DNA from 4 places in the Streptomyces ambofaciens ATCC 23877 genome. Region 4 is predicted to be linked to each of the others. Evidence: riboswitches for the same ligand, from Rfam matches in the RefSeq annotation. Region 4 holds a riboswitch; each other region holds the start of a gene.

Region 1 (4,821 bases), 5.6 Mb from region 4:
CTCCTCGGGCTACGCGGCCAACCTCGCCGCGGTCACCGCGCTGGCGCCGCACGGCTCCCTCGTCGTCTCCGACGCGGGCAACCACGCCTCGCTGATCGACGGCTGCCGGCTGGCCCGCGGCGCGACCCAGGTGGTGACGCACGCCGACCCGGACGCCGTGCGCAAGGCGCTGGCGACCCACGAGGGCCCCGCTATCGCGGTGTCCGACACCGTGTTCTCGGTGGACGGCGACGCCGCGCCGCTGGCCGGGCTCGCGCAGGCGTGCCGGGAGCACGGCGCCGGGCTGGTCGTCGACGACGCGCACGGCCTCGGCGTCCTCGGCGCGGGTGGCCGGGGTGCCGCGTACGAGGCGGGGCTGGCGGGTGCGGACGACGTCGTCGTGACGGTGACGCTGTCCAAGTCGCTGGGGAGCCAGGGCGGCGCCGTCCTCGGACCGGCCCCGGTGATCGAACACCTGGTCAACGCGGCCCGGACGTTCATCTTCGACACCGGCCTCGCCCCCGCGGCGGCGGGCGGGGCCCTCGCGGCCCTCACCCTGCTGCGCCGCGAGCCCGAGCGGGCGGCGCGCGCACGTGCGGTGGCGGGCGAACTGCACGCACGTCTGACCGCCATGGGCCTGTCCGCGGTGCGCCCGGACGCCGCGGTCGTCTCGGTGCGCGCGCCCTCCCCGGAGGGAGCCGTCCAGTGGGCGGCCGACTGCCGTTCGGCCGGCCTGTCCGTGGGCTGCTTCCGGCCTCCTTCCGTACCCGACGGCATCTCACGGCTCAGGCTGACCGCACGTGCGGACCTCTCCGCGGAACAGGTCGGACGCGCTGTACGGGTGATCGGCGAAACGCGGCCATGAGTCGGCGTGACACGGCCGTGCTTCGCTCGATCCGGCCCGGGATCAGCGGTGGTGGACCGCGTCCGTGAACGACGCCCAGCTCTCGGGGGAGAAGAGCAGCGCGGGTCCGGCCGGGTCCTTGGAGTCGCGCACGGCGAGCAGTCCGGCCCAGGGGCCGGCCGACGGCCGTGCCGTCTCCACGCAGTTGTTCGCTCCGGTGCTGTAGCTGCTGCGCAGCCACCGCAGGCCGGGCAGATCGGTGCCGGCAGGGATGCTCCGGCAGCGGGCGGACGGTGTTCCTGACATGGTGCCTCCTTACGCGCCTGCCGCGGTCGCGGCGATGAAGTCCAACGATTCCTCGGGCGAAAGGGCATGGATCAGAAGGGCGTTGAAGGCCTCGGTGTAGGCCTCTAGGTCTTCTTTCCGTTCGAGATGCAGGCTACTCGTCAAGTGGTCGAGAACGACCACGTCTAGATCAGAAGTGCTCGAAAAAGAGAAGATTACGAAAGGGCCGGTGACACCGATGTGCGCCCCGGCGGCGAACGGCAGGACCTGGAGCCGGACATGAGGGAGGCGCGCGGCCTCGATCAGGCGCGCCAGTTGGCGTGCCATGACTCCGGGGCCGCCCACCTCCCGGCGCAGCACCGCCTCGTCCAGGACCGCGCTCAGCTCCAGCGGCGGCTGCGCCCGCAGCACGTCCTGCCGGGCCAGCCGGACCTCCACCAGCGTGTCCAGCCGTTCCTCCGGCAGTCCGTCCGCCGCGGCGCGCGTCACCGCGCGGGCGTACTCCGGTGTCTGGAGCAGTCCGGGTACCACCGTGGTCTCCAGCGTGCGCATCGCGCTCGCCTGCGACTCCAGGCTGATGAAGTCGCGGTAGGCCGGCGGCAGCACCCCGCGATAGGCGTGCCACCAGTGGTGCCGGCCGCCCGCGTCGTCGGAGCCCGCCAGCATCTCCAGCAACTCCCGCAGCCGGGAGTCGTCCACACCGTAGGCGTCGAGGAGTAACCGCACGTCGGCCGGTTTCGCCCCGCTGGTTCCGGTCTCGATGCGGCTGACCTTCGACTGGTGCCAGCCCACCAACCGGGCCGCCTCGCCGCTGGTGATCCCCGCCGACGTGCGCAGGGTGCGCAGTTCGGCGCCCAGCTTCCGACGACGCACCACGGGACCGTGCTGCATGGGCCACTCCCTTACTCCTTATGGGCCGCCCAAATCCGCTCTGCCGTCGCAGAGTTCACCGCATCGAGCGACAGATATATGCATATCTTGGTGGATCGCCGCCCTTCCCGGCCCTGGTGATGGCAGTCTGGCGGCGAAGCACCAGTCCGGGACCGTACTCGAACCGTCCGCTCCGTGTCGGGTTGCGGTTCCGTGGGAAAGGGACGACGTCGCCATGGCAGACCATCTGGAAGCATCCGTCACTCTGCCGAGCGATTCCGCCTCGGTGGCCGCCGCGCGCACCTACGTGGTCGGCACCCTGACGGAGTGGGGCCTGCCGGCGGGCGCCGATCTCTCCGACACCGTCCGGCTCATCGTCTCCGAACTGGCGACCAACGCGGTCCAGCACACGTTCGGACAGTCGCCCACCTTCACGGTGGACCTGGCGCTCGACCGCGACGAGCGGCTGCGCGTCGGCGTCACCGACAGCCATCCGCGCTTCCCCAAGCGCCTGCCCGCCGCGGTCCAGCAGGACAACGGCCGAGGCATGGTGATCATCCGCTGGCTCACGGCGGAGTGCGGGGGCAGGCTGAGGGTGCGGCCCACGCGCGAGGGCGGCAAGACCGTCTCCATCGAACTGCCCTGGACGCCGCCCGGCCGTCCGGCGGTCGCCGAACCGGCCACGGCCGTGGGAGGGGCGGCGGGAGAGCAGAAGCCTTCGCGGTGAGGTGCCGTCGGCGACCGGCGCGCTGCGGCCGGCGCGCTGCGCCCTGGCCCGGCGCGCGCTGCGGCTGGCGCCCTGCGTCCGGCACGCCGTCGGCTGTGGCGCACCGTCGCCCCCGGTGCGCCGTGGCGCGGTTCCTCCCGCGCCGGGCGGCGGTGCGCGCGACGCCGGGGCCACGCGACCCGAGGGGGTGACGGCGGAACAGGCGCCGTCACCCCCTCGGGCGGGCTACTTGACCCGGCCGTACCAGACGCTGCCGGTCCAGATCTTCTGCAGGCGCACCACGTCCCCGGTCTTCGGAGCGTGCCAGATCTTGTTCTTCCCGGCGTAGATGCCGACGTGGTAGACGCTGCGGCCCGAGTGGAAGAAGACCAGATCCCCGGCCTTGCGGCTCTTGGAGGAGATGTGCCGGGTCTTGTTGTACTGCTGGGCCGCGGTGCGCGGAAGCTTCTTGCCGGCCTTCTTGAACGAGTACAGCGTCAGGCCGGAGCAGTCGAACCTGCCTGGTCCGACGGCGCCATATTTGTAGGGCGCACCTTTCTTGGAGGCCGCGATCTTGAGAGCCTTCGTCGCGTGGCTCGCCGCGGCGGCCTCGGAGGCGACGCCGGGGACCACCACGGAACCGCCCACGGCGGCGAGGGTGAGAGCCGAGGCCGTACCGGCACGGGCCATCAGCGACGGGACACGATTGAGCGCAGACATGCGCAACCCTTCGTCAGCCGCCTGTGAAGGATGACCTGTCGGATTCGGGCTGGCGAAGATGCCCGGCCGCACGGATGCGGCTTCACCCCAAGGGCTGCTCGGTCCGGCGCCTGACTCGCGCAGGCGGTCGTTCCGGCGACCCGTCGTGCTCGGGTCCTCCACTCCTGCCGATCCACTCCTGTCGACCGGTCGTCCGGGCGGCGGCAGGATTCGGCGTCCGCTCGGACCGCCCCGCCGCTGCGGCGGGGGCTTGTCGTCAGTCACGGATCTTGTCTCGCCCCGCGCGGAAATCCCAATGGAACGTGGCTTTTGTGTTGTTACTCACCACTCACCCGTTCGGGTGGACGGCTATGCGTTCGAGTCGTGCCCGGCCGCGGTGGCGACGCCGGGACCAGCGGCGGAGTGGCTCGTTCCGCCGCTTGGGCAGGCGTGTTGCGCAACCGCGGACGGTCGGACATTTCTGGTGTTCCTACGCCGAAAGGGGGTAAGCCGTTTGGTGCGTTTCGAGCCGGGTGGCTCAACTGTCCACAGACGGCGGCAGGCTGACGCGCGCCGTCCGCCGTTCACCGTCCAGGACACGCAGCGCCCGGGCCAGGGTGGCCGCGTGCAGTTCCGTCTCACCCCTGCGGTGCATCAGGGCCAGCGCGTCGCGCAGGGCGGTCGCCTTGCCGACCAGCGCCTGGGCGGCCCGCAGGCCGCGGTAGGTGTCGCCGTCCCGGGCCGGGTTGATGCGCCCGAGGAGATCGACGACCTCGAGGTAACGGTCGATCAGCTCGGCCTCGGCGCGGGTGAGGGCGGGCAGCGGAGGCAGTTCCGGCGGCAGCATGGCGGCTCACCTGGCGCCGGGCGTGGCGGGCGTCGCCCCGCGGCCGGGCACGATGTGATCCACCAGGCCGTGGTCCAGGGCCTGTCGGGCGTCAAGGATCGTCTCCCGCTCGATGTCCGCGGTCACCTGCTCGGGGGTGCGGCCGGTGTGTCGTACGAGAAGTTCCTCGAGGCGGGTGCGGATGCGGGTCGACTCGTCGGCCCGCACGGCGAGGTCGTCGGTGCGCCCCTCCACCGTCTCGATGAGCGAGGGTTGACGGAGCATCACGCGCGCGCCCGGCAACACGGCCCGCCTGCCCGGCGTGCCCGCCGCCAGCAGCACCGCGGCGGCCGTGCCGGCCTGCCCCAGGCACGTCGTCTCCACGTCGCAGGAGACGTGGCGCATCGTGTCGTAGATCGCCGTCATGGCGGTGAAGGAGCCGCCGGGTGAGTTGACGTACAGCGCGATGGCGCGGTCCGGGGCCGTGTGTTCCAGGTACAGCAACCGCGCGGTCACGTCGTTCGCGGAGGCCTCGTCGATCGGTGTGCCGAGGAGGACGATGCGCTCCTCCAGCAGCTTCGCGTACGGATCCACGACCCGGTCGTCGGCGCT
Region 2 (4,821 bases), 3.1 Mb from region 4:
CCCGCGCGCTGGGACTCGCCGCCGACGTGGTGCCGCTCGGCGGGGCGTTCGACTGGCGGGCGGCGCTGGAGCACCTGCACGACGAGCGGGGAGTGCGGCGGCTCATGGTCGAGGGAGGGGGGACCGTGCACACCCAGCTGCTGCGGCAGGAACTCGCCGACGAACTGCAGCTCGTCCTCGCCCCCCTGCTCGTCGGCGACCCGGACGCGCCCCGCCTGTTCGGTCCGGGGGCCTACCAGGGCGGGCGGCTGCGGCTGGCGGAGTCGCGGCGCATCGAGGACGTCGTGCTGGCGCGGTACCTGCCGACCGCCCCGGGCACCGGCGGCCGGGTGACCGCCGCGGACCGGCACTGGCTCGCCCTCGCCTGCGAGCTGGCCCGGCTGTGCCCGCCCTCCGGGACGGCGTTCAGCGTGGGGGCGGTCGTGGTCGCCGCCGACGGCACGGAGCTGGCGCGCGGACACTCGCGGGAGGGCGGGGACCCCGTCGTGCACGCCGAGGAGGCCGCGCTCGCCAGGACCGATCCCGCCGACCCCCGGCTGACGGCCGCCACGGTGTACAGCAGCCTGGAACCGTGCGCCCGCCGCGCCTCCCGGCCCGCGCCCTGCGCCCGGCTGATCCTCGACGCCGGGGTGCGGCGCGTGGTCACGGCCTGGCGGGAGCCGGACACCTTCGTGCCGGGCGCGGACGGCGGCGGGGTGCTCGCCGCCGGGGGCGCCACCGTCGTCGTACTGCCCGAGTACGAGGAGCGCGCGAAGGCTCCCAACCGCCACCTGGAGGGGTAGCGGGACACGGATGTGCATTCAGCCCCCGGGATGACGTACAGTGGAGACACAACGGCGCGGGGTGGAGCAGCTCGGTAGCTCGCTGGGCTCATAACCCAGAGGTCGCAGGTTCAAATCCTGTCCCCGCTACTGAAACCGAAGGCCGGAATCCCTTGAGGATTCCGGCCTTCTGTGCGTTCTGGTGCGTTCACCCGGTCGGCCCGCACGGCTCGCCGCCCGCCCCCGGTCCGGGAAACCTGGAGACGGGACGGCAAGCGGCGTGGACGTCAGGGGCGGCGGGAGACGAGTGGTGCGGCCAGGTCACGTGGACGACGAGGGAGCGTACGCCAGGGCCGGCGGCCGGCTCCCCGGCGATCCCGCGCCCGACCCGGGCCTCGGCAGCGAGGCGGTGGCGCTGCCGCCCACCGCGACCGAGCGGCCGCGGCGAACCCCGTACGGGCGCCGCCTGGTACGGCTGCTCCCGGTCCTGCTCATCGTCATCGCCATCCTGTACGACATCTTCACCCCGAGATACTTCACGGCCGGCCCCCTCTACACGGCCGCGCCGCTGGTCGCCGCCCCCCTCTACTCGCGGCGCGGCACGGCGCTCACCGGTGTCGCCGTGGTCGCCGCCGTCGTCGGGCTGCAACTGAGCAAGGGCGTCGCCCACTACGTGGACTCCCTGACGGAGCTGATCACCATCGCGACGGTCGCCGCCCTCGCGGTCTTCGTCAACGCCTTCGTCCGCCGCACCGGAGAGCGCCTCGTCACCGTCCGCGAGATCGCCGAGGCCGCCCAGCGTGCCGTGCTGCCCGAGCCCGCCGAACGGATCGGCGGCTTCGAGATCGCCGCCTGCTACGAGGCCGCGCAGGCCGACGCCTTCATCGGCGGTGATCTGTACGCGGTGCAGGACAGCGCGCGCGGCGTCCGGCTCATCGTCGGGGACGTGCGCGGCAAGGGCATGGGCGCGGTGGCCGCCGTCGCCGTCGTGATCGGCGCCTTCCGGGAGGCCGCCGAGCAGGAGGCGACTCTGGAGGCGGTGGCCCAGCGCCTGGAGCGGGCGCTGGCGCGCGAGGGCACCCGGCGCGACGGGCTGGACGCCTTCGAGGGCTTCACCACCGCCGTCCTCGCCGAACTCCCCCACGGCGACGGGGTCGTGCGGATCGTCAACCGCGGTCATCCGCCCCCGCTGCTGCTCTACGCCGACGGCACCCTGCGCCCGCTGCCCGCCCGGGAGTCGGCGCTGCCGCTCGGGATGGGCGAGCTGGGCGTGTGGCCCGACCGGGCCCAGGAGGACGCCTTCCCGGGCGGAGCCACACTGCTCCTGCACACCGACGGGCTGTCCGAAGCGCGGGACGCCCGGGGCGAGTTCTACGACCCGCACGAGCGGCTCGCCGGCTGCGTCTTCCGGCATCCGGGGGAACTGCTCGCCGCCCTGGCCGAGGACGTGCGCCGGCACTCCGGGGGCGGGATGGCGGACGACATGGCGCTGCTCGCCGTACGCCGGCCCGCGCGTGAAGAGCTTGATCATTGTCACCAACGGTGACGTGACGACCGCCCTGCGCATAACAACTGATACACCATCAGAAAATCGCGGCGTGAAGGGGAATACTGAGGGGCGGTCAACTCGTCCGGTTTTCAGTGCTCCTGGGGGATGCGTCCCGGCCGGATTCGTTAATGATCAAGAGGAACAGCTTGGAATCCGAGCCCCGCGTCTATTAACGTTCGATAACGCAGCGCGGTCGTCCCAGCCGTCACAGAAGGCGGCTCCGTGCGCACGCGCCGAATCCCGCGAGGGAACCGGGGAACCACCACCTTGGGGTGAATCGCTCGTACGACGCCGTGGAGACACGGCGGTTATACGCGCGTAGGAGACCTTCCTGCTCCGAACCCGTCAGCTAACCCGGTAGGCGGAAGGAAGGAAAGGAGTACGCCCACGTGGCGTCCAACCGGCCTGCCCCCGAGGCCCCGTTCGTGCCGAGCACGCACGACACCGACACCTTCGGCTACGACGGCTACCGCACCGAAGAGGGCCCCTGGGAGGAGTGGAATCCCACCGCGGATTCCGTTCGCCCCGTGCGCGGCCGGCACCGCGTGGCCAAGCAGCGCGGCGGACTCGCCCGCAGCTCCACCGTCCTCGGCGTCGGTGTCATAGCCGCGGTCGGCGCGGGCGGGATGGCCAGCGCGCAGACCGGCAAGCCGCCGGTGTCCATCTCCATGCCCGACCTGCCCAACGTCGGCTCGCTCATCTCGGACGACGAGGAGCCGGAGCCGCAGGGTTCCGCCGCCCCGCTCAGCGGCATCGGCGTGGCCGCGACCGCCGACACCGCGGAGGGCGCCCCCGACGCCGGTGAGACGCTGCGGGCCCGGATCATGGCGCAGGCCGAGCAGCAGCAGGCCCAGGTCGAGACCAAGGCCGCCGCCGAGGCCGCGGCCGCCGCCGAGAAGAAGGCCGCGGAAGCCGCCGCCAAGGCGGAGAAGGAGGCCGAGGCCAAGGCCGCCGCCGCCAAGAAGAAGGCGGAGGAGGAGGCCGCGAAGAAGGCCGAGGCCGAGCGGCTCGCGAAGCTGGCCGAGCAGTACACCCTGCCGACCTCCTCGTACACGATCTCCTCCAGCTTCGGCCAGGCCGGCGCCTACTGGTCCTCCGGCTACCACACCGGCCTCGACTTCGCCGCGCCCACGGGCACGCTGCTCAAGGCGGTGCACAGCGGCACCATCACGTCGGCCGGCTACGAGGGCTCGTACGGCTACAAGACGGTGCTGACCCTCGACGACGGCACCGAGATCTGGTACGCCCACCAGTCGTCCATCAGCGTCAGCGTCGGCCAGAAGGTCACCACCGGTGACGTCATCGGCCGTGTCGGTGCCACCGGCAACGTGACCGGGGCCCACCTCCACATGGAGGTCCACACCAGCGACGGCGGCGGGATCGACCCGATGGCCTGGTTGCAGAGCAAGGGCCTGACCCCCTGACCGACACCGTCCACGGCCCCGCCGGTCCCCGGCGGTCCTGACGGCGACCCCCCGACGCCAGGGCTGCCGGTCCGCGGGATTTCCGTCCCGCTTGCGGAATCACCGGATCCGTCGTCGTCGTTGACGCAGGACATGACTTCTCTGCGCAAGCTCGGCTCCTCGGACCTCGAGGTCTTCCCCCTCGCTCTCGGCGGCAACGTCTTCGGCTGGACCGCTGACCAGGACACCTCCTACGCCGTCCTCGACGCCTACACGGCCGCGGGCGGCAACTTCCTCGACACCGCCGACTCGTACTCCGCGTGGGTCGACGGCAACAGCGGCGGCGAGTCCGAGACCATCGTCGGCAAGTGGCTCGCCTCCCGGGGCAACCGCGGCGACGTCGTCCTCGCCACCAAGGTCAGCCAGCACCCCGAGTACCCGGGGCTGTCCGCCGCGAACATCAAGGCGGCCGCCGACGCCTCGCTGCGCCGCCTGGGCACCGACCACATCGACCTCTACTACACCCACTTCGACAAGCCCGAGGTGCCGGTGGAGGAGATCATCGGGGCGCTCGACGAGCTGGTGAGGGCGGGCAAGGTCCGGTACATCGCCGCCTCCAACATCTCCGCCGAGCGGCTCGCGGCGTCCCTGGAGTTCTCCGACCGCGAGGACCTCGCCCGGTACGTGGCGCTCCAGCCCCACTACAACCTCGTCTCGCGGGACACCTACGAGGGCGGACTGCGCGACCTCGCGGAGCGGGCCGGCCTGTCCGCCGTGCCGTACTACGCCCTCGCCTCCGGATTCCTCACCGGCAAGTACCGGTCCGGGACGGCCGTCGACAGCCCCCGGGCGGGCGGCGCGGCGAAGCACCTGGAGACCGAGCGGGGCCGACGGGTCCTGGCGGCCCTGGACGAGATCGCCGAGGCCCACGACGCCCCCGTCGCCACGGTCGCCCTGGCCTGGCTGGCCGCGCAGCCGACGGTGGCCGCCCCGATCGCGTCCGCCCGCACGGTGGAGCAGCTCCCGGCGCTGCTGGGGGTGGCGGACCTCTCGCTCACCCCGGACGAGGTGGCCCGGCTGGAGCGGGCGTCGGTCTGACGGGCCGGAC
Region 3 (4,821 bases), 3.6 Mb from region 4:
CGTAGTGCAGCCGCAGCCGGACCTGCTGCTCGGCGTAGGCGTCGTCCTGCCAGCGCGCCTTGAGGTCGCGCAGCTCCTCGACCCGGCCGCGGGTCTCCCGCTGCTCCCGCTGGAGATCGGCGATCTCCGCCCGCTGGGCGACGTACTGCCGTATCGGGTAGGCGAGCGCCACGACGAGCGAGCAGAGCACCATCGCGAGCAGCGCGGCCCGGCCGGTCAGCCGGGAGCGGCGCGCCTGGCGCTTGGTCTGCGAACGGTAGACCCGGGCCGCGGTCTGCTCCCCGATGATCCGGATCCTGGTCGCGGTGGAGAAACGGTCCCGGTCCTTCACCGCCATGTCCCCGCCTCCCCTTCACCCTCGTGCGTCGCCCTACGTGCGTACGTCCCCGCACACGGTACGGGACCGAGTACGGGGACGTACGTACGACGCCGCCTCTTGCGGGGCGGGTCAGCCCTTGAAGCGCGGGAACGCGCTGCGGCCGGCGTACACCGCGGCGTCGTCGAGGATCTCCTCGATGCGCAGCAGCTGGTTGTACTTGGCGACGCGCTCGGAGCGGGCCGGGGCGCCGGTCTTGATCTGGCCGCAGTTGGTGGCGACGGCCAGGTCGGCGATGGTGACGTCCTCGGTCTCACCGGAGCGGTGGGACATCATGCACTTGAAGCCGTTGCGCTGGGCCAGCTCGACGGCGTCCAGGGTCTCGGTCAGCGAACCGATCTGGTTGACCTTGACGAGCAGGGCGTTGGCCGAGTTCTCCTCGATGCCGCGGGCCAGGCGCTCCGGGTTGGTGACGAACAGGTCGTCGCCGACGAGCTGCACCTTGTCGCCGAGCTTGGCGGTGATGGTGTTCCAGCCGTCCCAGTCGTCCTCGAACAGCGGGTCCTCGATGGAGACCAGCGGGTACGCCTCGACCAGCTCGGCGTAGTACTCGGTCATCTCGGCGGCGGTGCGGTTCTTGCCCTCGAAGGCGTAGGAGCCGTCCTTGTAGAACTCGGACGCGGCGACGTCGAGCGCCAGGGCGATCTGCTCGCCGGGGGTGTAGCCGGCCTCCTTGATCGCCTCGAGGATCAGGTCGAGGGCCTCGCGGTTGGAGCCGAGGTTCGGGGCGAAGCCGCCCTCGTCGCCGAGGCCGGTGGCCAGGCCCTTGTTCTTCAGGACCTTCTTCAGCGTGTGGTAGACCTCGGCGCCCCAGCGCAGGGCCTCGGAGAAGGACTCCGCGCCGATCGGGGCGATCATGAACTCCTGGATGTCCACGTTGGAGTCGGCGTGCGAGCCGCCGTTCAGGATGTTCATCATCGGCACCGGCAGCAGGTGCGCGTTGGGGCCGCCCAGGTAGCGGAAGAGCGGCAGGTCGCTGGCCTCGGAGGCGGCGTGCGCGACGGCGAGCGAGACACCGAGGATGGCGTTGGCGCCCAGCGAGCCCTTGTTGTCGGTCGCGTCCAGGTCGAACATGGCCTGGTCGATCAGACGCTGCTCGGTGGCGTCGTAGCCGACCAGCTCCGGGCCGATCTGCTCGATGACGGCCAGGACGGCCTTCTCGACGCCCTTGCCCAGGTAACGGCCCGGGTCGCCGTCACGGAGTTCGATGGCCTCGAAGGCGCCGGTGGAGGCGCCGGAGGGAACGGCGGCACGACCCGTGCTGCCGTCGTCGAGGCCGACCTCGACCTCGACCGTGGGGTTGCCTCGGGAGTCCAGGATTTCCCGGGCTACGACGACGTCGATGGACGGCACGAGCATCTCCTTCTTCAATGTGACGCTTCGGTGTGACGCGCGGGTCCACAGGACCGCAGCGGCTCTGCGGGACCGAGCCTAACCGGCTCCGGGCGATCGGCCAGCCGATCGCCCACCCGCTGGACAGAACCGAGAGTAAATTGTTTCCGAACGGAACAAAGACGTTTCCGGAAACACCCGCGGTTCCGGGGAGGAAGCGCGGGCGGGCCCGGGGCGTGAAAAACCCGTCCCGGCGCGTACGGGGGAACACGCGCCGGGACGGGAGCAGGCGGGGCCGCCGCTTACTTCAGGTGCAGCTGCTGGCCCGGGTAGATCAGGTCGGCCTCGTCGACGATGTCGTCGTTGAGCTTGAACAGCTTGGCCCAGCCGCCCTTGACGTCGTGCTCCTGGGCGATCGAGCTGAGGGTGTCACCCTTGACGACCTTGTACTCGCCGTCGCCCTTCTCGACCTTCTCGCCGGTCGGGGTGGTGACGGTCTTCTTCTCGGCCGGCTTCTCGGCGGCCGGGCGCTCCTCGGAGCGGGAGGCCTTCTGCTCGGCGGAGCGGTCGGCGGTGGAGCCGCTGCTCTGGCTCTGCGAGCCCTCGGAGCTGGCGGAGCCGCTGTCCTGGCTCTCGCCGGAGCCGCCACCGGTGTACGCGGCACCCGAAAGGCCGGTGCCGCAGACCGGCCAGGCACCCTTGCCCTGGCCCGCGAGCACCTTCTCGGCGATCTCGATCTGCTGCGCCTTGCTCGCCTGGTCGGCGGTCGAGGCGTACTGCGTACCGCCGTAGCCGGCCCAGGTGGAGGCGGAGAACTGCAGACCGCCGTAGTAGCCGTTGCCCGTGTTGATGGACCAGTTGCCGCCGGACTCGCACTGGGCGACGGCGTCCCACTCGGAGGCGGTGGCGGCGGAGGCGTTGCCGGCCGCCATCAGCGGGGCGGCGACGGCGGCACCGGTGACACCGGCGACGGCGATGACACGGGTGGCCTTGGACGGGCGACGGTGCTTGCCCTTGCCGGAAAACAGCATGGTTGATCCCCTCACCGACGCCTGCGAGGTGAGCTGTCGGGTTCGGGCCGGTTGAGTTGCCCGGCCGGGTTCCTCACGGAACTCGGCTCCACCCCTAGCCGCTCCGGCTCAACTGCCCGGTGCGGCACTTACCTTGGGTCCCCCGCTCCTGCCTTCGGCGCTTGACGCGACGACTGTTCCCGGACGGCCGCTGGCAGGATTCGGCGTTGCGGCAGCCGGGGCCCGCGATGGCGAGCGGTCACGACCGTAGACACGCGCTCCGCGGATTTTCAAAGACGATCACGGCTTCTGAGACCTATATCTCACGTGATCCAAAACGGACATACGTCCCGAACCATGACGCGAACTGCCCCTACTTTTCGCCTGATTCGCCCACGACCGTGAGCGTCTGACCGGGCAGGATGTGGTCCGGGTCGGTGCCGACGACCTCCTTGTTGCCGACGTACAGCGAGCGCCACCCGCCGTCGACCTCAAGGGAGTCGGCGATGCCCCAGAGGCTGTCGCCGGAACGGACGGTGTACGAGCCGTCCACGAGCCCTCGCGCCTCGTCCTCACCGCGCGAGGCGTGCCGCCCCGACGCGTCGGACCCGCGGCCCTCCGCCACCCCTTCCTCGGCCCGGTCGCCGCGGTGCTTGCCCACACCGGATCCCGCGGTGTCGGTGAGGGACGAAGAGCCCTCACTCTGCCCCGCCTTGTCCGTTTCGTCGCCCTTGGTGGTGGCCGTGGACGGCCTGTCGGACTCCTGCGGGTCGACGGTCGCCGATGGGCCGTTTCCGGCCGTCGTGTCGGACTTGGCCGATTCGTCCGCGTCGGCCGACGGGGAGTCAGGCGTCGCCGAGCGCGTGGCCGAAGGCGACCCCCCGGAGGTCCGCCCCGACGCCTCGGCCGAACCGGAGGATCCGGCCGACCCGGTGCCGGAGCTCCCGGGCGTCTCGGACGCGGTCGGCGCCCCCGAGCCGTCCGGCGCCTGCGACGAGCCCTCACCCGCCGACCCCGTGCCGCCGGCCGACGTGCCCGAGTCGTTGCCCAGACCCGCGAGCAGAGCACAGGTCGGCCAGGCGGTGATGCCCTGGTCCGCGTGGAGCCTCTCGGCGATTCTTATCTGCTGCGAGCGACTGGCCTGATCGGCGCTGGGCGCGTAGTCCAGGCCGCCGTACTGCTCCCAGACGTCCTGCGACAGCTGCAGACCGCCGTAGTAGCCGTTGCCGCTGTTCTGGCTCCAGGCGCCACCGGTCTCGCACTCGGCGACCCGGTCCCAGTTCGCCCCGTCGGCCGCGTGCGCGCCGGTGGCGCCGAGCAGCGGGATCGCGATGGCGGAGCCCGTCACTCCGGCGGCGACGACCAGGGCGGGAGCCTGGCGGGGGCGGCGGTGACGACCGTTCCCGGAGAGCATGCGACGACCTTTCACGAGACAGCGGGGATCGCGCGGCCGTGAGACTCGGGGCCACGTTGATCCGTGAACGTATAGGCAGATGATCGCTTGTCACAAGTTCATGCCGCGCAGATCACGTGAAGATCACAAAGTTGAGCGCGTGTCACTTTTGCGGAGACGTCGAAACGTCTCCGGCCATCGGTGCGACCGGTGTGAACGACACGGGCAGGGTGCGCAGTCCTCGCATGATGAGCCCGCCGCGCCAGCGCAGTTGTGCCGGGTCCGCGGCGAGGCTCAGGTCCGGCAGGCGGGTGAGGAGCGTGGCGAGCGCCGTCTGCCCCTCCAGCCGGGCGAGCGGGGCGCCCAGGCAGTAGTGGATGCCGTGGCCGTACCCGAGGTGCTGGCTGTCACTGCGGGAGAGGTCCAGGGTGTCGGGGTCCGTGAACCGCTCCGGGTCCCGGTCGGCGGCGGCGAGGACGACCAGGACGGGATCGCCCGCCGCGATGTCCTGCCCGCCGAGGGTGAGCGGCCGGGTGGCGAAGCGCCAGGTGGCAAGCTCCACCGGACCGTCGTAGCGCAGGAGTTCCTCCACCCCGGTCTCCAGCAGGGCGCGCTCGCCGTCGGCCAGGGACGACTGCAGACGGGCCCGCTGCTCCGGGTGCGTGAGCAGGGCGTACGTGCCGTTGCCCACCAGGTTCACGGTGGTCTCG
Region 4 (4,821 bases):
CAGCTCCATGACCTCGGGGGAGTAGGCGGAGGCGGCGGTGCTGCTGCGACGCACCTTGTAGCGGCGGTGCGTGGCGTTCGACTTCAGGTAGTCCTCGACGATGGCGTCCCGCTCGACGCCCAGGGCGAGGAGGGTGATCGCGATCGACAGGCCCGCGCGGTCCTTGCCGGCCGCGCAGTGCATCAGCGCCGGGACGCTGTCCTCGGCGAGCGCGTGCAGCACCCGCGAGTGCTCCGCCGTGCGCTCCTTGATGATCAGGCGGTAGGAGCCGATCATCCGCTCGGCACCCTTGTCGCCGGCCAGGATCTCGCGCAGCTGGTCCAGGTCGCCGTCGCGGACCATCTTCCAGAACTCGGCACCGTCGGCCGGGTCGCTCAGCGGCAGGTTCACATTGCGCACGCCCGGCAGCTCGACGTCCGGGCCCTCGAGCTTCTGGTCGGCCGCGTTGCGGAAGTCGAAGATCGTGTGCAGGCCCAGCGAGGCCAGGAACGCGGCGTCCCCTCCGGTGGCGTGCGCCAGGTGACCGCTGCGGAACAGCACTCCCTGTCGTACCCGCCGTCCGTCCACGGTCGGCAGGCCGCCCACGTCACGGAAGTTGCGCACACCGGCCAGCTCGGGTTCGGTCGACGGGACCTGCTGCGTCACGGGGGCTCCTCCCACTCCGCCCCGTCGGCGCTGCTCGCCGCCGGGCTCCACTCGAAGATACGGCACGGGCCTGCGCCTCCGGGTGCCGGGACGTCCGACAGTGGACCATCTGGGCCTTCTGTCCGTATTGGTGCCTTAGTCCCAACTCGCTCTGAAATAAAAGGGGCTGGAGGGACGGCGCGTGAGCAGCGTCATATCCGTGACGGTGCGTTGCCCGTCATGTTCACGTAATTCCGCCGGTTTTCAAGGACGTTTGCCCGAACCGGTGCCCCGCGAATCGACGGAGGGTGACCGGTGATTCCCATAAAGGATCAATCGGAACACCGGCCGAGGGAACCCCACGCTTGTCGCTGCGCGTCCTGGTCGCTTACGTTCACCACCGATCCGGACGGAACGCCTAATCCTGCCGCCGACCGGAGCCCGCACTCATCGACCACCCGTACACGGCAGGAGCGGGGGACCCACAGGTAAGACTGCCTGTTCCGGTTCCCGGAACGGCTTGGGGTTAAGCCGCGTCCCGACGCGGCCGGGCATCTCCAGCTCGCACCCGACAGCTCACCTCGCAGGCGCCGGAGAGGAATTCGCCATGCCCGCGAAGGGTAAGCACCGCCGTACCAGGGCCATGCGCCTGACCCGCACCATCGCCGTCGCCGGAACCGGCGGCGCCGCGCTCGCGCTCCCGCTGATGGGCGCCGCCGGGGCCCACGCCGCTCCCGCGCAGTCCGTTTCCGAGCACTCCGTGCAGTCCGTCGCGACGTCGGCGAAGAAGGCCGCCGGTGCGGAGAAGAACGGGGACTCGCGGACGTACACCGTCAAGAGCGGTGACTACCTCTCGAAGATCGCCGACGAGCAGGACGTCGACGGCGGCTGGAAGAAGCTCTACGCCGACAACCGCGAGGTCGTCGGTTCGGACCCGTCGCTGATCCACCCCGGTCTGAAGCTCGCCGTCGCCGGACAGGCCGCCAAGTCCTCGGCCCCGTCCTCCTCCGCCGCGTCGGAGAAGCCGGCGGCCGAGAAGCCCGCCGCGGCCGAGAAGCCCGCCCCCGCGAAGGCCGAGTCGGCCGAGCAGTCCTCGGACGCCGCGAAGAGCTCCGCCGACTCCTCGAACACGAGCGCCCAGTCCGCCGGCACCGGCAGCGGCTTCGCCTCGCCCGTCCCGAGCGGCACCCTGGGCACCCCGTACCACCAGACGGGCAGCATGTGGTCCAGCGGCTACCACACCGGTACGGACTTCGTCGTCCCGACCGGCACCTCCCTCAAGGCCGTCGGCGCGGGCACCGTCGTCTCCGCGGGCTGGGGCGGCGCCTACGGCAACCAGGTCGTCATCCAGCTCGCCGACGGCCACTACGCCCAGTACGCCCACCTCTCCTCGCTCTCCGTCTCCGCGGGCCAGTCCGTGACGGCGGGTCAGCAGGTCGGCCTCTCGGGTGCCACCGGCAACGTGACCGGACCGCACCTGCACTTCGAGATCCGCACCACCCCGGACTACGGCTCGGACGTGGACCCGGTCGCGTACCTGCGCTCGCACGGCGTCTCCCTCTGACGAGGAGCTGACGCGCCCTCCCGCGCCACCGAAGGCCGGACCCCGATCCCCGGGTCCGGCCTTCGGTGTATCAGGACCCCGCTTATTCCGGAATTGGCGAATACTTTAGGCGTGGCATTTCTCACCGCCCGTCAACCCTTTCCTACGGTCGCGTAGGTCACATTCCAAGGTGAATCATGGGCCGATGTGGCAGACGATTCGAAGAGTGACAGCGGAACAGTGATCGGGTCGTACGTGGCGGTGGGGGACAGCTTCACCGAGGGCGTCGGCGACCGGGGCCCCGACGGATCGTTCGTCGGTTGGGCCGACCGGTTCGCCGTCCTGCTCGCGGACCGGCGCCCCGAGGGCGACTTCACGTACACGAACCTCGCCGTACGCGGCAGGCTGCTCGACCGGATCGTGGCGGAGCAGGTGCCGCGGGCCGTCGAACTCGCCCCCGACCTGGTCTCGTTCTGTGCGGGCGGCAACGACATCATCCGGCCCGGCACGGACCCCGACGAGGTGGCCGAGCGGTTCGAGCGGGCGGTGGCCGCGCTGACCGCCGCGGCCGGCACCGTGCTGGTGACGACCGGGTTCGACACCCGCGGGGTGCCCGTCCTCAGGCGTCTGCGCGGCAAGATCGCCACGTACAACGGGCACGTCCGCGCCATCGCCGACCGCTACGGCTGCCCCGTGCTCGACCTGTGGTCGCTCAGGACGGTGCAGGACCGCAGGGCGTGGGACGCCGACCGGCTGCACCTGTCGCCGGAGGGCCACACGCGCGTGGCGCTGCGCGCGGGCCAGATCCTCGGCCTGCCCGTCCCGGCCGACCCCGACCAGCCCTGGCCGCCGCTGCCGCCGCGCGGCACCCTGGACGTCCGCCGGGACGACGTCCACTGGGCCCGCGAGTTCCTGGTGCCGTGGATCGGCCGTCGGCTGCGCGGCGAGTCCTCGGGCGACCACGTGATCGCCAAGGGGACGCTGTCGGCGGACGACATCAGGGGGCGGATCGCGACGGTGGCCTGACGGCGGGGGAGCGGTGTGGGGCGGGCGCGGGGCGCGGCGTCCCGGTCGTGCCGGCGGCGGGCGGGCCGGGGCGGCGCCGGGGCGTCGTCAACGCCTCCCGCTCCAGCCCCAGTTCCCGGGCGAGCGCCTCGTCCATCCACTCCTGGGCCCGCGCCCGGGACACCGCGCCCCCGTACGACGTCAGCTGCACGGCCAGTCCGTCCAGCAGGGCGGTCAGGCGGAGCGCGGCGTCCTCGGGCCCGGGGCAGTGGAACTCCCCGGCGGCCACGCCCTCGGCGATGACCGCGGCGATCGCCGCCTTCCACTGGCGGTCGAGTTCCAGGGTGACGCTCCGCAGCTCGGGTTCGCGCAGCGCCACCGCCCAGCCCTCGATCCATAGCCGCCAGCCCTTGGCCTGCCCGGTGGGGGCGTACCACCGCACGGCCGCCCGCAGCCGGCGCAGCGCCGAGGTACGGCGGCCCAGCAGGGCGCGCAGACGGGCGAGATCGTCCTCGGCGGCATAGGCGAACGCGGCGGCGACCAGCTTCTCCTTGGTGGAGAAGTGATAGAGCACCAGGGCATTGCTGACGCCGAGCGCGGCGGCCACGTCGGCGATGCGCAGCGCCGCCACCCCCCGCGCCGATATCTGTTCGATGGCCGCGCGCAGCAGCTCCTCGCGCCGCTCCGCCACACTCAACCGGACTCTCGCCACGCCCGTCACCCTATACAGGCCCCGGACGTGCGGTGACGGCCGCCGCGGTCCCGGCCGTTCAGTCCGCGACGGCCCCGGCCGCACTCCCGCGCCCCGCGTCGGGAAGGTCGCACGAGTCCTTGAAGCCCTGGCTGGTCAGGCCGAGCGCCGCGTTGATCCGGGAGCGCAGGTTCTCGACGGCGACCATCGCCGTCAGCTCCACGAACGCGGGCTCGCCCAACCGGGTCCGCAGCCGCTCGGCGAGGTCGTCGTCGACCGTGGGAGGGGTCGCCGTCATCGCCTCGGCGTACTCCATGACGTCCCGCTCCGCCGGCGTGTAGGCGTCACTTCCCCGCCACACCGGCACATCGTGGAGCTTGCGCGGGTCCATGCCCCGGCCGGCGTTCTCCCAGTAGCCGAAGTCCATGCACCAGGAGCAGCCGATCGAGGCCGCCGAGGCCATCACCGCGAGCGCCTTCAGGTCGGGGTCCAGCCTGTTCCACCTGGCCACGGACTGCTCGAACCGCAGGTCGCCGCGGAGCACGCGGGGGTTGTGGGCGAGCGCCCTGGCGGGGTCGAGGACCTTGCCGTAGGTGCGCCGGGAGTACCACTCCGCGAGGCGGAGGAGGAGGGTCCGGGGAGGGGTGAGGGATACGCGGGCCATGGGGGCCACCTTCCTGACCGTCGGTCGTGCCGCTGCGCGGCGGGCGCTCCGGCGGGGCGCCCTCACCGGTACGACGGGCGGAGGGGACGCGGATGTGACATCCGCCGTTCGGGGTGCCGTCGGACGAGACGATAATGAGAGCCTGACCTACTCCACCTGGAGGTACCGTGGCCGGTTCCCGTTCCCCGAGCACCGGGCTCAGCGCACTGCGGCCCGCCGCCTTCGGTGCGGACCCGAGCGGTGCGCGCATGGCGCGGATCCGCAGATCACCGCACTTTCGCGACGGCGTCTTCC

What was found. A riboswitch is a leader RNA that binds a small molecule or an ion and turns the genes downstream of it on or off. The one in region 4 is predicted to bind cyclic di-AMP.
Region 1: it holds a riboswitch for cyclic di-AMP, as region 4 does, so the genes downstream of both, SAM23877_RS06055 (C40 family peptidase) here and SAM23877_RS30485 (M23 family metallopeptidase) in region 4, are expected to answer to the same signal.
Region 2: it holds a riboswitch for cyclic di-AMP, as region 4 does, so the genes downstream of both, SAM23877_RS16900 (M23 family metallopeptidase) here and SAM23877_RS30485 (M23 family metallopeptidase) in region 4, are expected to answer to the same signal.
Region 3: it holds a riboswitch for cyclic di-AMP, as region 4 does, so the genes downstream of both, SAM23877_RS14830 (LysM peptidoglycan-binding domain-containing protein) here and SAM23877_RS30485 (M23 family metallopeptidase) in region 4, are expected to answer to the same signal.

What each region holds. Positions count from the first base shown of each region.
Region 1 covers NZ_CP012382.1:1,353,677-1,358,497, reverse strand. Annotated here, with positions in the region: gene SAM23877_RS06075 (8-amino-7-oxononanoate synthase) at 1-844, shown strand, start outside; gene SAM23877_RS06070 (DUF397 domain-containing protein) at 887-1,129, opposite strand; gene SAM23877_RS06065 (helix-turn-helix domain-containing protein) at 1,139-1,999, opposite strand; gene SAM23877_RS06060 (ATP-binding protein) at 2,214-2,705, shown strand; gene SAM23877_RS06055 (C40 family peptidase) at 2,931-3,404, opposite strand; cyclic di-AMP (ydaO/yuaA leader) riboswitch at 3,408-3,630, opposite strand; gene SAM23877_RS06050 (hypothetical protein) at 3,922-4,230, opposite strand; gene SAM23877_RS06045 (ATP-dependent Clp protease proteolytic subunit) at 4,237-4,821, opposite strand, start outside.
Region 2 covers NZ_CP012382.1:3,803,395-3,808,215, reverse strand. Annotated here, with positions in the region: gene SAM23877_RS16915 (dihydrofolate reductase family protein) at 1-782, shown strand, start outside; tRNA gene SAM23877_RS16910 (tRNA-Met) at 838-911, shown strand; gene SAM23877_RS16905 (PP2C family protein-serine/threonine phosphatase) at 1,087-2,307, shown strand; cyclic di-AMP (ydaO/yuaA leader) riboswitch at 2,532-2,689, shown strand; gene SAM23877_RS16900 (M23 family metallopeptidase) at 2,700-3,734, shown strand; gene SAM23877_RS16895 (aldo/keto reductase) at 3,867-4,811, shown strand.
Region 3 covers NZ_CP012382.1:3,342,073-3,346,893, forward strand. Annotated here, with positions in the region: gene divIC (cell division protein DivIC) at 1-337, opposite strand, end outside; gene eno (phosphopyruvate hydratase) at 449-1,729, opposite strand; gene SAM23877_RS14830 (LysM peptidoglycan-binding domain-containing protein) at 2,011-2,739, opposite strand; cyclic di-AMP (ydaO/yuaA leader) riboswitch at 2,743-2,909, opposite strand; gene SAM23877_RS14835 (transglycosylase family protein) at 3,092-4,132, opposite strand; gene SAM23877_RS14840 (cytochrome P450 family protein) at 4,275-4,821, opposite strand, start outside.
Region 4 covers NZ_CP012382.1:6,925,108-6,929,928, forward strand. Annotated here, with positions in the region: gene SAM23877_RS30480 (tyrosine-protein phosphatase) at 1-645, opposite strand, end outside; cyclic di-AMP (ydaO/yuaA leader) riboswitch at 1,070-1,229, shown strand; gene SAM23877_RS30485 (M23 family metallopeptidase) at 1,232-2,188, shown strand; gene SAM23877_RS30490 (SGNH/GDSL hydrolase family protein) at 2,408-3,193, shown strand; partial or broken gene SAM23877_RS30495 (TetR/AcrR family transcriptional regulator) at 3,267-3,884, opposite strand; gene SAM23877_RS30500 (carboxymuconolactone decarboxylase family protein) at 3,943-4,527, opposite strand; gene SAM23877_RS30505 (MBL fold metallo-hydrolase) at 4,695-4,821, shown strand, end outside.